DNA from 3 places in the Ensifer sp. ENS07 genome. Region 1 is predicted to be linked to each of the others. Evidence: riboswitches for the same ligand, from Rfam matches in the RefSeq annotation. Region 1 holds a riboswitch; each other region holds the start of a gene.
What was found. Region 1 has a riboswitch for cobalamin ahead of metE (5-methyltetrahydropteroyltriglutamate--homocysteine S-methyltransferase). Riboswitches for the same ligand answer to the same signal wherever they lie in the genome.

Region 1 (5,394 bases):
CTTGCCCGACCAGGCCCAGTGCAGGTGGCCGCTTGCATGGAGCGCCACCTCGGCTTCGGCGAAAAGATCAAACAGGCGTTGGCGCTGGCGCGGACGGATGCCCCAGTAGCCGGTGTCGCCTTCCTGCGGATCGTCAACGAAAAGCGGCTTGTGGGCAAAGACGGCCACCCGGCGGCCGTCGCGGCTGAGCAACTGTTCCTCCAGCCAGGCAAACTGCCTGTCTTCTTCTTCGTCCTCGAAGCCGATCAGCAGGCTGTTGAGGCCGAGCAGCCGCCAGTCGCCATGGTCGCGGCCCCAGTAGTCCGGACCGGCGAGCCGGCGCCAGCGGGCAAGCCGAACTGGATCCACCGGCTGGTGCGAACCCGGCAGATGGCCGACATCGTGATTGCCGGGAACGATCAGCACCGGCATCGAGAGCTGGCCGATCAGATCGAGCGAGAAGGTGATGTCGTCCTCGTGGTCGGCACCATCGATGGTGACGTCGCCGGTGTGGATGACGAGATCGGGTTTTACCGCCTCGATCCAGGCGCGAACCGGTTCCCAATTGCCATTGAAGTGGCTTTTGGCGGGGCTGAGATGGGTGTCGCTGATCTGGACGATTTTCATGGAAACGGGCCTCCGACGATGGCGTGCGGTATCCGCGTCGGAGGGCTGATACTTCCCTTCTCTGCGGTTGGCCGCAGTCTTTAGGGAGCCGCCATGTCAGTTTGGTAACAGCCGTTCTCAGCTGATTTTCAGTTTCTCCATGAAAGCGTCATCTTCAGAAGACCGACGGGCCGAGTAGGCCCCGTTGTGTCTCTACATTGCGCCGCGGTAGGTCCGACGCGACGCCGGACAGGATTGCTCCATCACGGTCGAAAGCATGGCGTTCGACGCATCGGCCTCGGCGACGACCCAGTTGCGAAAGGCCTGGATCTTCTTCTGCCGCCTGGTGCTTTGCGGATAGACGAGCCAATAGGCGCGGCCGTCGCGCACCACATGCTCGAACGGCCGGATGAGCCTGCCGCTCTTCAGTTCATCCATCAGGAAGGTCGAGACGGCAATCGCAATGCCGTGATCCGCAAGGATTGTGGCGACATCCATCGCCTGCACGTCGAAGATCAATTCGGTGCCATTGCTTGCCGGCGGCTCGACGCCGGTTTCGATCATCCACCGCCGCCACCAGCTGGCGTTGCCGAAACGCCGGACTCTCAGAACGTCCGCGGGCTCCTTGAGCTGGTGCTTTTCCAGGAAGGATGGCGTGCAGACAGGCACGTAATCGAGCGGAAACAAGGGAAAGACATCGTTGCCCGGCCAGTCGCCGGCGCCGCTGCGCACCGCGAGATCGATGGCGTCACGTTTGAAATCGACCAACTCGGTCGACATGTGCACCCTGATGCTGATGTTGGGATGCGCGGTCTGAAACGACGCGAGGCGCTGACCGAGCCAGCTCGACACGACGGTTGGCAGCACCGAGATGTGCAGGTGATGCTCGGTCTTGTCGGCGATCTCCGAGAAGGCCGCCCCTAAGAGATCGATCGCTTCGGTCACCTTCGGCGCTAGCTGCCGCCCGGCGCCGGTCAATCGCACCTCGCGCGGAAGCCGGACGAACAGCGGCGCGCCGATGCGATCTTCCAACAGCCGGATCTGATAACTGACGGCCGCCTGCGTCATGCCGAGCTCTTCGGCGGCGCGGGTGAAACTCAGGTGCCTGGCGGCGGCCTCAAAGGCGCGCACCGCACTCATGGGAGGAATCTTGCTCATGGAACTGAGATAAGCATTCTTTATGCCAGCATGCGAGAAATCGCTTTGCGCGAAACGGCAAAAACCCTCACTTTTTTCGCGAACACACGCCCTTGAGAGAAGTGAGGATAGCAATGCTTAGCGCAGTGCGATCAACGATTTACCATGTCCTGAACTGGGCCGATAAGACCCTCAGCGCTCCGGTTGCCATCGACACGTTCAACGAGTTCCAACTCCGGGATATCGGCCTGACGCGAGATCAAGAGCATATCCGCGCGCGGGTCGGCGACGCGGCGCATCCGTGGCAGTGGCCGGAGGAGGTCGCTTCGACCAAACCGCAACCGTCCCGTGAGCGGAAAGCAATGGAAAGACCTCGTCCTGCCACCGTCTCGCCGCGGGCGGCGGCGGGAGAGAATAAAGACATAAGCATTTCTTTATGCGATTGACGAAAAGCTCGGGACAGGGCATTGTCGCCCCATCGTGGTTCTTCGCCCGCCTTTGGAGGGACGGAGCTAAGAGGGAATTCGGTGCGGCGCCAGACAAGCGCCCATGCCGGAGCTGCCCCCGCAACTGTAAGCGGAGAGCGGCCGTTCGAAGATGTCACTGAGGGAGACGCCTCGGGAAGACGGAACGGTCCGCGACGACCCGCAAGCCAGGAGACCTGCCGCGATGAACAACGTCCACGGGCGGGGTGTCCGATGAGGCGCGTTGAGGACGCGGGATCGCTCTCGCGCCGCGGCTGCGTCGCATTCAAGCCTTGCCCATAACCTTCGGGGTAAGGAAATGACCATCAAGACTGCCAATCTCGGTTTCCCGCGCATCGGCCGCCGTCGCGAATTGAAATTCGCGCTCGAACGCTATTGGGCCGGAAAGGCCAGCCGCGGCGAACTTCTCGATACCGGAGCCAAGCTCCGCGCTGAAAACTGGGCCGCGCAGAAAACGCGCGGCATCGACATCATCCCCTCCAACGACTTCTCCTTCTACGACCACGTGCTCGATACCGCCGTGCTTGTCGGCGCAATCCCGCCGGCCTATGGCTGGACGGGCGGCCCGGTCGATCTCGACACCTATTTTGCCATGGCGCGCGGCTCGGCCGGAACGCCCTGCGCCGCCGGCTGCACCCATTCGGGAAGCAGCAGCGGCACTCCCGCGCTCGAAATGACAAAGTGGTTCGACACCAACTATCACTACATGGTGCCCGAGTTCGACAGGGATCAGCGCTTCGAGCTCACCCACAATCGGCCGCTGGAAGCCTTCCAAGAAGCTCAAGCCCTCGGCTATCGCACACGCCCGGTGCTCATCGGCCCGGTGACACTGCTGAAGCTCGGCAAATCGAAGGGCGGCGACTTCGATCCGGTCGATCTGATCGAACGGCTCCTGCCCGTTTACGTGAGGGTCCTGGCGGAGCTTGCTGACGCCGGCGCCGATTGGGTTCAGATCGACGAGCCTTGCCTGGCGCTCGATCTCGCGGACAAGGATCGTCGCGCCCTCGACCTCGCCTATCGCACGTTCGACACCGACGTGCCCGGACTCAAGATCATGCTGGCGACCTATTTCGGCTCGATCGGCGACAACACGGCAACGGCGTTGGCGCTGCCGGTCGATGGACTGCATGTCGATCTCGTGCGCGCGCCGCAGCAGATCGACACGCTCATCCAATCGGCTCCGGCGGACCGGGTCCTATCGCTCGGGGTCATCGACGGCCGCAACATCTGGCGGACCGATCTAGCCAGCCTGTTCCGCCGGCTGCAGCCTCTGACTTCGGCCCACGGCCGCGACCGCATCGAGCTCGCACCTTCATGCTCACTCCTGCACGTGCCGATCGATCTCGAGCTGGAGCGTGCGCTTGATCCGGAACTTTCCTCCTGGCTCGCCTTCGGTACGCAGAAACTCGACGAACTCAGCCTGCTTGCCAGCGCCTTCGAGCCGGGGCTTGCCATTTCCGAGCACGTTTTCGCCGCCTCGATCGCGTCCGCCCAGGCGAGGCTCACCTCACTCAGGATCCATGATCCTCTGGTCGCCGGGCGCTTGAAAGCGCTGACGGATGCGGACAGCGAGCGGCAGTCCCCGTTCGCGGGCCGCCGGGCACTGCAGGCGAAGAAGCTGTCATTGCCGCTCTTCCCGACAACGACGATCGGATCCTTCCCACAGACATCGGAGGTTCGGCAGGCCCGTTCACTGCATGCGAAAGGCGAACTCAGCTATGTCGACTACACCGCCTATCTTCGCCGAGAGACCGAAGTGGCGGTGCGCTGGCAGGAAGAGGTCGGCATCGACGTACTCGTTCACGGCGAGTTCGAGCGCAACGACATGGTGCAGTATTTTGGCGAGCAGCTCTCGGGCTACGCCTTCACCCAGAGCGGCTGGGTGCAGAGCTACGGATCGCGCTGCGTGCGTCCGCCTGTTATCTTCGGCGACGTTTCGCGACCAAACCCGATGACGGTCGAGTGGGCGACCTTCGCGCAGTCGCTGACCGATCGCCCGGTCAAGGGCATGCTGACGGGTCCGGTCACCATGCTGCTGTGGTCCTTCGTTCGTGACGACCTGCCACGTTCCGTGGTGTGCCGGCAGATCGCGCTAGCACTGCGCGATGAAGTGTCGGATCTCGAGGCGGCCGGCATCGCCATCATCCAGATCGACGAACCGGCACTGCGCGAAGGCCTGCCGCTGCGAAATGCCGATCGCAAGGCCTATCTCGACTGGGCGGTGGAGTGCTTCCGTCTCAGTGCAGCCGGGGTGGGCGATGCGACCCAGATCCACACCCATATGTGCTACTCCGAGTTCAACGACATCATGGCCGCAATCGCGGCGATGGACGCCGACGTCATGTCGATCGAGACGTCGCGATCGAAGATGGAACTGCTCGGCGCCTTCACCGACGAGGCCTATCCGAACGAGATCGGCCCGGGCGTCTACGACATCCATTCACCACGCGTGCCCGGCGTCGAGGAAATGGTGCATCTCATCGAAAAAGCGACCGAGGGCCTCACGCCGGACCAGATCTGGGTCAATCCCGATTGCGGACTGAAGACCAGGCGCTGGGAAGAGACGCGGCCGGCGCTCGTTAACATGGTCGCCGCCGCCCGCTCGCTTCGAGCGGCTTTTGCCGCCGATACGCGCGAAGCCGTCAAAGCATGACGGGGCAGCACGAAGTCACGACGGCGCCGGGGGAAACCCCGGCGCCACAAACCCTGATCGACATCGTTTTTCCAGGCGATACCAATCACCATGGCACGCTCTTTGGTGGCGCCGCCCTCGCGTCGATGGACCGGATCGCTTTCATCGTCGCCACCCGTCACGGGCGCGTTCCCTTCGTCACCGCATCCTGCGACCGCATCGATTTTCGTGCGCCAGCGCGCATCGGTCAGATCGTCTGCTTCAGCGGCCGTCCGGTTCGTGTCGGGCACCGCTCGATGGTGGTCGAGGTCGAGATGATCGCGGAAGATATCGCCACCGGCGGCCGCGCCCTTTGCAGCAGGGGCACCTTCACCATGGTCGCGATGCCCCGTGCCGATGAAACGGATTGGATGCTGCCGCCGCTCGATGTGGCAACGGACACGCCCGAAGAGGCGGGCACCCTACGCATGGTCGACATCGTCTTTCCCGGCCAGGCCAACAGCTTTGGCGCCATATGCGGTGGCAACGCCCTCGCGCATATGACGAAGGCCGCAT
Region 2 (5,394 bases), on a different contig from region 1:
AGACCGTTTTATGTCGGAATGCCGCGCGCTGACAAATCTCATCGGCAATGCGGTGGCGACTATTGTCATCGCCCGTTGGGAGCGGGAGCTGGATGCCGTTGAATTGCAAGCTGCGCTTTCGGGTCAATAAGACGCGGTGTTACGCAGCGTACCCGGCTACACCTGCTGGCCCTTTTGCGAAAGGCGTAAGAACAGCGTGCGCAATCTTCCGTAAATTCCTGTCGATGCAAACTGATGTATAGATTATGAAACTTCGCAGCTGAGTTATCATTTAGTCTTAGTAAGACTAGGTGATGACAATGCGCAGATATCCAAAAGAAAATAAAGCCGGATCGTCTGCGGGTTTTGTCGTTGTAATAATAATTGCTCAGCTTCTCATCGTAGGTGCTTTGGCTTTTACCGATGCGGTCGACCAGCCCCACTCCGCCCGGATCTTCCTGCCAGGAACGCAGTCGAATGGTATAACCGGCCATCCCATGACGCGACGGATGGGAGAGTTGGCCTTCAGCAGGACCGGCTCATAAGCCTTCTCTCGGCGTAACGCTTTTGAGCGCATCGACAGCTGTGTCAATAAGTGACTCGTGTCTGCGGTGTCTCTGCGTCACGACGTAAACCGGCTGCTTAATCTCCGGCGCGCCTTCTACAAGACGCACTGACATGCCGGACCCGGACAAGGTTTCGACGGTCTGGTGCGGGAGATACGTAGTTCCACCACGCCGTTTCAGAATGCCGATTGCATGGTCCTCGTGATCCACGGCGATAGCAGATCGAGTGAGCCCCGGTAGCAGCTCGGTGTGCATCCGCTCGAAATATGTCGTGTATCTAGCGCGGATATAACTTCTCGAAGTCACATCGGAAAGCCTGTCGAACTCCGTCGACACCATCTGAAATTTTTCGACGCCGGTCTCCTCGATGCTAAGGTCCGGCAAGCATTTGGGCGAAAATACAATGCCGATATCAATCCTGCCACCGGAGAGATCCGCCATGACGGTGGACGAGTGGCCAGAATGCAGTACCAATTCCAGTCGTTCGTTGATGATGTGCAACTCCTCGATCCAGTCCAGAACGAGCGTCCCTATCGAGCTTAGCGGCCCTGAGATGCGTAGAGGGCCATCATAGTGTTCCAGGCCTCCGATATCGTGCTGCGCATGCGCCCAGCCCGCTTTGATGGCGCGAGCGTGTTTCTCGAACCTGATACCGGCCGAAGTCGGAACTGCACCCGCTCGCCCGCGGTGAAATAGTTGGGCGCCCACGGCTCGCTCTAGTGTCTTAATGCGGCCACTTACGGCCGGCTGCGTTGTTTCAAGTCGCTCTGATGTGCGCCGGAAATTGCCTGTCTCAAGCAAGTCCAGGAAGGTATCGAGAAGGTCGAGGTTCATGGTGTGATCGCAATTGTGGTTGATCCGTTGCCCGTCGGCCAAGCAGATTTCGCCGGTTTCTGGTTTTCCAACCGGTCAGTATCTAGCGACACGGTTAACGACGGCGCCCAGCCTACGCAGGAGAGGAATATCGTGCCTCGTCGCGTGAGGGTGTTGGTCCGCGTTCTCGCAAGGAGCAACAAACTTTCCGGGCGCAGCCGATCCTATATCGAAGACGCGGCAAATTGCAAGATGTATGCGCAGGAATGTATGCTTAAAGAGCGTGCACGTATGGAAAAACTAGCCATACACTCTTGTCGCGACTCGTCGCCGACTTTATTGGTCGGCTACGGCACAGGTTCCGCATGACGGATGAAAAGGGAACGTGGTGAGGCATAGTCGATGTCAATCCCACGGCTGCCCCCGCAACTGTAACCGCCGAGCTTGTCTCATCAGCCCACTGCGTCAAGCGGGAAGGGCGAGACTGGCGGGGACGCGGAAGTCAGGAGACCTGCCTGTGTTGGTCACCCATGCAAGGATACGGGGAGTGTCCGAGCGCGGCCGCCCGTAGCGGTGACATTGTCGAAGATGTTGCCGTGTTGAAGGACGGTCGATGGGAACGGTTGTTACCATTGTCACTTCTTTTCTGCGGAGGAAAGCCGTGCAGGTCAGGCCCTGCCTGAAGGGAGATTATGAGGATTTTTCTGACCGGAGCTGCGATGCTCCTCATCGCCGCATGGGAGCCGAGCTTTGCTCGGGATGCTAACCAGGCGGACGAGCCGACAGAGCTCGAAGCGATTGTCGTTACGGACGGATTGACTCCCGTGGAGCTCGAGAAATCCGGGCGTGCCGTCACCGTGATCTCGGGGGAGGAGATGGAGAAGCATCAGGTCCGCTATGTCGCGGATGCGCTACGCCTTGTGCCGGGATTTGCAGTATCTCGCACGGGCTCCTCAGGTGGCTTAACGCAGGTACGTGTGCGCGGCGCGGAGGGCAATCAACTGCTGGTGATCATTGATGGCGTGGTCGCCAACGACGTTGGGCAGGGTGAATTCGACTTCGGAGGCCTGGTTACCGACGACATAAAACGCATCGAAATTCTGCGCGGGCCGCAAAGCGCGTTCTGGGGGGCTAATGCCATGTCAGGCGTGATCAACATCGTCACCAAGCGCGGCGAGCGCGATTCCGTTCGGTCTACTGCGCGCACGGAAATCGGCAGCAACGCTTCGGTCACATCGACAATCTCCGCCGGCGGGGGCCGTGACACCTATGACTATTGGCTATCCGGCACCGTTATGCACACGGACGGCTTCAACATTTCGGGTGCGGGTGACGAAGAGGACGGCGGCAGGAATGGTACGTTAAACGGCAAGTTCACAATCGATCTCTCGCCGGATACGACTATGGAGGGCACGGTTCGGGGCGTAAATCGTCGCAGCGAGAGTGACCCGCAAGACTGGGACACCGCGATGACCTACGACGCGGACGACTACACCAAGAACCAGGAACTCTTCGGGTCGGTTGGGATCACCAATTCGTCCCTGGACGACGCGCTGGCACAGAAGATCCTTTTCTCGGGCACCGATATCTATCAATCCAGGCACTCCGACGAATACGGAAACAGTTCGGACGACGGAAACCGTTATAGGGGCAGCTATCAAGCGTCCTATCGTTTCGACGATACGGACCAGGTGATCCAACAAGTGACCGGCGGTTACGCATGGCAATTCGAAAGGTTTTCACCCTCCCATTTGGAGGAGACTTTTCGACGGGACGCGCAATCCCTTATTGGCGAGTATCGGGTAGAGTTCTTTGATCAAGTCCACCTAAACTTCGGTGCGAGGCAGGACTGGAACAGCGGTTTCAGTGATACGGGAACCTGGACTGCAAGCGCGGCGTGGCAAATCCCGAGCAGCGACATGCGGCTTCATGCCTCAGTCGGAACCGGCGTTACCAACCCGACGTTCTATGAACAGTTCGGCTATTTTCCCGGAGGATTCATCGGTAATCCAAATTTGCAGCCGGAACGGAGCCTCGGATACGACATCGGGGTTGAGAAAAGCTTCAATGAGGGGGGCCTCGTAGTAGACCTTACCTACTTCAACCAAAATCTGGAGAACGAGATCGCCACTGTCTACGACGCGGATTTCATCGCGCGGCCGATCAACCGCGACGGCGAAAGCCTCCGCCAAGGCATGGAGGTTTCGGCGACCTTCGATTTCTTCAACGGCGTCACGATGACCGCATCTTATACGTACACCGACGCGACCGAACAGACAGCCGCCACCGGGCCGCGTCTCGCTGAAGCCCGTCGCCCCCGCCACATCGGTTCGGTCAAAGCGGACTACGTTTTTTATGACGACCGCGCGAGGGTCTTCGCCGAGGCAGTATTCAATGGCAGGACTGTCGACACGGTTTTTGCGACCGCTGTACCCCCGCGGGTGACGATGGCTGGCTATTCGCTTTTGAACGTCGGCGGCAGCCTGAAAATCAACGACACCTTGGAAATGTTTGGTCGCGTCGACAATCTGTTCGACCGAGACTACCGGGAAGTCTATGGCTTCAAGTCGTCGCCCGGTCTGACTGCTTTCGCCGGATTGTCGGCTTCATTCTGACTTACGAAAAGGCAAAGGGCAAAGAGGCGGCGGACAGACTGCCTCCTATGTCGACACGTGCGGTGGCAGACTATTCTGCGAAATACTTTTTCGCCGTAACCCGCAAGCGGTCGCTGTGATCGTAAATTTGGTCAAGCGAGTCGATAATCAACCGTTCCTCGGACTCACCGTCAAAGAGCCCGATGTATTTGACCGAGCGGTTGAAATGTAGCCTCGCGAGCGGCTTTCGATTGTTATTGTCGATAAGAATGCCACAATAGGATTTCTGGTCGCGCATCACCACTCGTTTCGACGAGATCGTATCGCGCACGATCGCCTTCACAATCATGTATCCCTCGCGCTCCTCCTCTGTCGTCACGACTTCGGGTTCCTCCTCAACGGGCTCGTCAATTTTTTCGATGACTTCCTCCGTGTCCGCGAGTGCGCTCGAAAGGCGGTTCTTGACCGGGACCATGATCACATCTCGGAATGCGGTTCGCACGACTCCCGTCAACATCTTTTTAACCTGCGCGGTAATCCGGCCCTCGTAGACAGAACCAGCAACAAGGCGTACGAAGTCCTCGGAAGGCTCTTCTATCAGTTTTGAAATGACTTGTTTGACGCCAGAGGTGTATTTCAGGCGCTCGGCGGTCGCCAGGATGGCGGATACGTCAAACGAAGCTTTTTCGGCTATTCGGATTTTCGTGTGGAGAGCCGGGGAGGGCACACGTCCACATTGAGCGAAAATCCGAACTGCTGCGTCCGGCCTGGCAGGTGTCAGCCGGAACAGAAGTCCCGGACGCTGACGTCTGGCAAGGCGGACGACCGCATGCCCACAGAACATGTGCGTCCCGTGGACATCGGAACCCCGTGCGCCGAGCGGCACGTCGGGGTGCGGGCGGCGGTAGCCAATCTTCGCCGCTTTGATTGTCCGATGAACGTCTTGCCATGAGCCGAGTTCGGCGGGCACCTTCCCATTCTTCCATAGACGGGAAACGCACCCTTCCTCAAGCGCTGGCAGGACGTCCTTCATTCCAGCCAGACGGACAATGCCCCGTCTGGCGATCTCTGTTGCCGACGCGCAGGCGTCGGGGGCTTCGTATGCGAGGTTTCCGATGGTCGAGGAATACCCCGCCCAGACCTCAAGGACATCGATCCCGGCAAGCCGGGCGCGACGCTGCAGCATCTGCACGAACACCGTTCTTGCCCAGCAATTCAACAGCCTGTTGAGGGTGCGGTTCTTGCCGCTCGACCGCAACGTGCCGAGCCCTTTTTCCAGCACGATCGTGCCGCAGCGGTGCTTGCGCGCCATCGAGATGGCGCGGTCGCAGACCGCCGCCAGCGTCTCGCGCACCAGTTCGGCGGAAGCATTCTTCGGCATATCGAGCTTCACCAGGGCATGCTCGAGCAGCCTGGTTTTACCCACCGATCCCTGATCTTCG
Region 3 (5,394 bases), on a different contig from region 1:
ATGTCGTTGCCGCAAAACCGCTGCACACTTTTGCGCGACATCATTAAAGCCTTCAAGCTTCGATCTGGACGTCTCCGAGCGGTCGCGAGCAGCAGGCGAGGATGTAGCCCTCATCGATCTCGTCGTCGAGAATGCCGCCATTGTGGCTCATATCCACCTCGCCTGAGACCTTCATCACCCGGCAGGTGCCGCAGATGCCGCCTTCGCAGGCAGCGCCGATGCGCACGCCGTTGGCGCGCGCCGCCTGCAGGATCGTCTGGCCGGGCTTGGCCTCGATCTCCTTGCCGCTCATGGTGAAGGCGATCTTGGCGGCCTGGACCTCGCCCTCGTCACCGGCGCCGGCGCGCACGGCAATCTCTTCCGCCGCAGGTGCGGCGGCCGGCTGGAAGCTCTCCTCGTGGTAGCGGCCCATGTCGAAACCGGCCGATTTCAGCATCTCGCGCACGCCGCGCATGAACGGTTCGGGGCCGCAGCAGAAAACGGTGCGGTCCATGAAATCGGGCGCAAGCAGCGGCAGCTTGGCGCCATCAATGCGGCCGCGAAGCCCGTGCCAGCCGTGGCGTGCCTCATGTCCCTCGACGATGAAGCCGAGGTTCAGCCCGGACATCTGCGTCGCCAGAACCTCCAGCTCCGAACGGAACAGCAGGTCCTCCGGACGACGCGCGCAGGAGATGAAGGTCACATCCGTCTCCGGCACGCAGTCCGCCATCCAGCGCGTCATCGACATCATCGGCGTGATGCCGGAGCCGGCCGAGATAAACAGGTATTTGTCGCCGGGATGGCGGACGAAGCTGAAATCGCCAAGCGGGCCAAAGGCGCGGAGTTTCATTCCGGGCTTCAGGTGCTCGAACATCCAGCGGGTGCCGATGCTGTCTGACTGCGCCTTGACGGTCACGGCGATCGACAGCGGCCGCGAGGGCGTCGACGACAGGGTGTAGGTGCGCATCACTGGCTCGTCGGCGACGGGCAGTTCGAGGGTCACGAATTGCCCGGGCAGATAGCGAAACCAGGCGGGCTTTTCGGCCCGGAAGGTGAAGGTCATGACATCGGCGGTCTCGACGACCGCCGATGTGCATTCGAGCATCTGCTGCCGGTCGATCCAGACGTGGAGCGCGTCGAAATGGTGAAACGAAGAGGCCATCTGCATGTCAGGCGACCCTTGAAAGCGGAGCCGCGTCGCCGGCAAGGCGCTGCTCCATGAACTTGCAGTACCACTCGACGAACTGCATCACGCCACCCTCGTGCTCGGGCGAATAGGGACCGGGCTCATAGGCCGGTGAGCGGATGCCGAAGGCATTTTCCTCGACGATCTGACGGTCCTGGTCGTTGGTCTCGGTCCAGACATGCGTCAGTTCATCTAGATTGTAGTCGACGCCTTCGACCGCATCCTTGTTGACGAGCCACTTCGTCGTCACCTGAGTCAGTTCGGGCCCGAGCGGCAGCACCCGGAAGGTGATGGCGTGGTCGGCGAGCACATGGTTCCAGGTGGTGGGATAGTGGAACATCAAGAGCGTGCCGATCTGGCTCTGGGAGACGTCGGCGGACAGGGCCCGCCTGACGGCGCGGGCGCCCGACATGGTGTAGCTTTCGGCATTGTCGACAAGCGGCATGCGGGCGGCGCGGAACTGACCGGTCGGCGACATCTTAAATTCGCTCGGCAGGCCCTCGGCCTCGCACTTCGCCCAATGTTCGGCGATCACAGGATCATCCTTGGCGCCCTGCACCCCGGTCGCCGTCGGCGCCTCAGGATAGGTGCGGCAGAGTTCCGGATGATTGGCGGCGCAATGGTAGCATTCGCGGTTGTTTTCCCAGACGAGCTTCCAGTTGCCCTTCTCGATGATGGTGCTTTCGAACGCGACCTTGGTTTCGCCGAGCCGATGCGGCGCAAGATAGGGCAAGGCCATGTCGCGGAACGTCGTGAAATCCATCGGCTTTTCCGACAGGTTGATGAAGATGTAGCCGCCGACCGTTTCGCAATGGATCGGCTTCAGACTGTGGGCGGCCTTGTCGAAATCCTCTCCCATCTGCCGGGCAAAGAGCAGCGAGCCGTCGAGTTCGTAGGTCCACTGGTGATAGGGACAGACAAGCTTTGCCGACGAGCCTTTCGCCTGCGTGCAGACGCGCGAGCCGCGGTGGCGGCAGGAATTGTGCAGCGCCCGGATGGCGCCCTGGCGGTCGCGGGTGATGACAACGGGGTAGTCGCCGACCTGGACGGTGAAGTAATTGCCGGCCCGCGGGATCTCGCAGTCATGGCCGATAAACAGCCAATCCTTGTACCAGATGTTTTCCAGATCCTGCCTGTAGTAGTCGGGATCGATGTAAAAGGCCCGGTCGAGGCTGTAGCCGTCCTGCCTGCCCTTCAGCTTTCGAAGCATATCGTTTCTGGTGTCCATGTCCTGTCCTCATGCGCCATGTTTCGGAGAGGCAGGACAGGAACCCGCACGGGCGCACGCCCATGCGTTTGAGGCTCCGATCCGGCTGCCCGCCGCAACCCGTTACGGTTATGTCCGTCAAGGCTGGTTTCCGGGCTCAGGAGCCGTCCTTTCGGACCTGCCCGGCGCCTTCCCGGACGAACCGTCCAGTGGCCTTTGCCGAGGCTTTCGCTCCACCACCGTTGCGGGGGCAGCGCCGGGATTTGACCGGCTTCCCAATTCTCCATCTTCCCTTCGAAGACGGCACCTTGAGTAAGGATATGTAATCGCGGAAGTCACCTTGGCAGCTGCCCGATAGCGACATCCAATTCCAGAATGACGACACGGAAAAAACCGCCACAAAAGGCCACCGTCTTAGAATTTTTACATTGCAAACATATAGATAGATCACATCTTGGGCAATTGCCGACTTTTGCGGCGCGGTCGGCGCAGATGCGGGAGGGCTTCGCCCGTTTGCGACATCGCGTCAGATAGAGAACGCTAATGATGCAGCCAGGACGAAATCATTCATTAACCATGAGCCGCTAGCCTAGCCGGCGGACGAGAGAGGTCCTGCAGGCAGGCAGATGGCGCGCTGACGATCATGGCAAAGTTGAGATACTACGACGCGACAGCCGAGAAGCTGCCGACAATCCCGCCGAAGGTGGCGGTTCATACCGAATTCCTGCGCACGGGCCGGATCAACCGCAGGCAATGGTTGCCGAGCGAACGCCGGTATTTGAGCTATGAGGAAGTCGCAGACAGGACGGGCAAGAAGCTCAGCACCGCCGGCGACACGACCCATAAGCGGATCAACGGGTTCCACAACTCGATCCAGTTCCCGAAGATGATCTTCCACCGCACGCTCGTCGGCCGGCCGCATCTCGGCTACTGTCACGTGACGGCGGCGCGTACGCCGGTTACTCCCTCCAAGGACATCACCTGGTCCTTCTACTTCGCCAACTTCTTCTGCAACCTGGGCGACGAGACGCATTTTTTCGAGAGTATCCAGCCCGGCTATTCACGCATGTACTTCGCCGTCGCCATCGAACCGGGCGCCCAAGCCGGGCAAATGGTCATCAACCGCAACTTTCGTGACAACGGGCTGCTGTTTCGCACAGATGATCCCAAGGTCGCGCTGAAAAACGTACTGATGCTTGGCGCCAAGGATGACGCGTTGCGTCGCATCATTCGCAGCCTCTGAGCCGAACCGGTTCCTTCAAAGAAAATCGTTCTGTTTTTCCGGTGCGTCCGTTAAGGAAGCGTCGGAAAGGAAACGGCATGGCTGAGATCATCGACACGGATAGAGAACCGGACCGCGCGATCGCGCGCGCCTGCGCCGTTCTTGCCGAAGGCGAGCCGGTCGCCATTCCGACCGAGACGGTCTACGGCCTTGCCGCCGACGCTACCAATCCCGATGCGATCAGTCGCATCTACGAGATGAAGGGGCGCCCGCGCTTCAATCCGCTGATCTCGCATGTTTCCGACATGGCGATGGCCGAAGCCCATGTGCATTTCGATCCGATTTCGAGGCAGCTGGCCGAAGCCTTCTGGCCCGGCCCGCTGACGCTGATCCTTCGGCAGCGCGCCGACAGCACGGTTCATGCGCTGGCGTCCGCCGGCCTCGACACGCTCGGCATCCGCATGCCCGACGGTTTCTCGCGCCGGGTAATCGCTCACTTCGGGCGACCACTGGCCGCGCCCAGTGCCAATACGTCGGGCAAAATCAGCCCGACCAGTGCGGTCCATGTGGAAGCCGATCTCGGCGACAAACTGAAGCTGATCCTCGACGCCGGCCAGGCCCAAATCGGCCTTGAGTCGACGATCATCAAGGTCGACGGCGACGAGATCCGGTTGCTTCGGCCGGGTGGCCTCGATGCCGCCGAGATCGAACGCCTGCTTGGCCGTCCGGTGACCCGGCCGGAGACGGCGGGAGCGACGATCGAGGCGCCGGGCATGCTCGCCTCGCACTACGCGCCCGGCGCTGCCGTCCGGCTCGATGCCGCCGAGGTGCATGCCGGCGAAGCCTTGATCCGTTTCGGCGGCAATCGGATCGCCGGCGAAGAGCAGGCGGCCGTCGTTCTCGATCTCAGCCCGACTGGCAATCTGCGCGAAGCCGCCGCCAATCTCTTCGACTATATGAAGCGGGCGGATGCCAGCGGCGCAGAGACCATCGCCTTCGGGCCGATCCCTTCGGACGGGTTGGGGGAAGCCATCATCGACCGGTTACAACGGGCGGCGGCACCACGAGGGTAAGATAGTGTGCGGCATCTTCTCCGCACCCACCCTCATCGAACGGCACCAATTGCGGTTATGATCGCCGCCGACCAGGAACCGAGGACCAGATCCTCAGATCGACCGATCCGATAGCGCGCGCAGGCGCAATGCGAAGTGAGGCCCATGACCACCCTTCCCTCTCCCGAACTCATCGCTTCCTTCGCCGAGATCGTCGGCAACACCAACGTGCTGACGGACGAAGCCGACAAGGCGCGCTATCTCGTCGAATCGCGCGGACTTTACCGCGGCACGACGCCGATGGTCCTGCGTCCGGCCAACGTCGACGAGGTCTCGCGCATCATGAAGCTCGCGAGCGCCACCCGCACGGCGATCGTGCCGCAGGGCGGCAACACCGGCCATGTCGCCGGGCAGATCCCGCGGGAGGGCAAGGCAGACATCGTTCTTTCGCTGGAACGGCTGAACCGCATTCGCGACATCGATCCGGTCGGCAATGTCATCGTCGCCGATGCCGGCTGTATCCTCGCCGATATCCAGAAGGCGGCGGACGAGCACAATCGCCTGTTCCCACTGTCGCTCGGCTCGGAAGGTTCAGCCCGCATCGGCGGCAATCTCTCCACCAATGCAGGCGGCACCGCCGTGCTTGCCTATGGCAATATGCGCCAGCTCTGCCTCGGCCTCGAAGTGGTGCTGCCGACCGGCGAAATCTGGGACGGGCTGCGCCGGTTGAAGAAGGACAATACCGGTT

Region 2: it holds a riboswitch for cobalamin, as region 1 does, so the genes downstream of both, IB277_RS14330 (TonB-dependent siderophore receptor) here and metE (5-methyltetrahydropteroyltriglutamate--homocysteine S-methyltransferase) in region 1, are expected to answer to the same signal.
Region 3: it holds a riboswitch for cobalamin, as region 1 does, so the genes downstream of both, IB277_RS01620 (aromatic ring-hydroxylating dioxygenase subunit alpha) here and metE (5-methyltetrahydropteroyltriglutamate--homocysteine S-methyltransferase) in region 1, are expected to answer to the same signal.

Annotation. Positions count from the first base shown of each region.
Region 1 covers NZ_JACVBE010000009.1:252,566-257,959, forward strand. Annotated here, with positions in the region: gene IB277_RS25095 (metallophosphoesterase) at 1-606, opposite strand, end outside; gene IB277_RS25100 (LysR substrate-binding domain-containing protein) at 799-1,725, opposite strand; gene IB277_RS25105 (hypothetical protein) at 1,857-2,168, shown strand; cobalamin riboswitch at 2,187-2,406, shown strand; gene metE (5-methyltetrahydropteroyltriglutamate--homocysteine S-methyltransferase) at 2,506-4,860, shown strand; gene IB277_RS25115 (acyl-CoA thioesterase) at 4,857-5,394, shown strand, end outside.
Region 2 covers NZ_JACVBE010000003.1:367,573-372,966, forward strand. Annotated here, with positions in the region: gene IB277_RS14320 (dicarboxylate/amino acid:cation symporter) at 1-130, shown strand, start outside; gene IB277_RS14325 (LysR family transcriptional regulator) at 519-1,379, opposite strand; cobalamin riboswitch at 1,698-1,892, shown strand; gene IB277_RS14330 (TonB-dependent siderophore receptor) at 2,078-3,973, shown strand; gene IB277_RS38035 (hypothetical protein) at 4,044-5,394, opposite strand, start outside.
Region 3 covers NZ_JACVBE010000001.1:346,604-351,997, reverse strand. Annotated here, with positions in the region: gene IB277_RS01625 (hybrid-cluster NAD(P)-dependent oxidoreductase) at 53-1,147, opposite strand; gene IB277_RS01620 (aromatic ring-hydroxylating dioxygenase subunit alpha) at 1,149-2,393, opposite strand; cobalamin riboswitch at 2,497-2,698, opposite strand; gene IB277_RS01615 (DUF6656 family protein) at 3,016-3,615, shown strand; gene IB277_RS01610 (L-threonylcarbamoyladenylate synthase) at 3,693-4,667, shown strand; gene IB277_RS01605 (FAD-binding oxidoreductase) at 4,812-5,394, shown strand, end outside.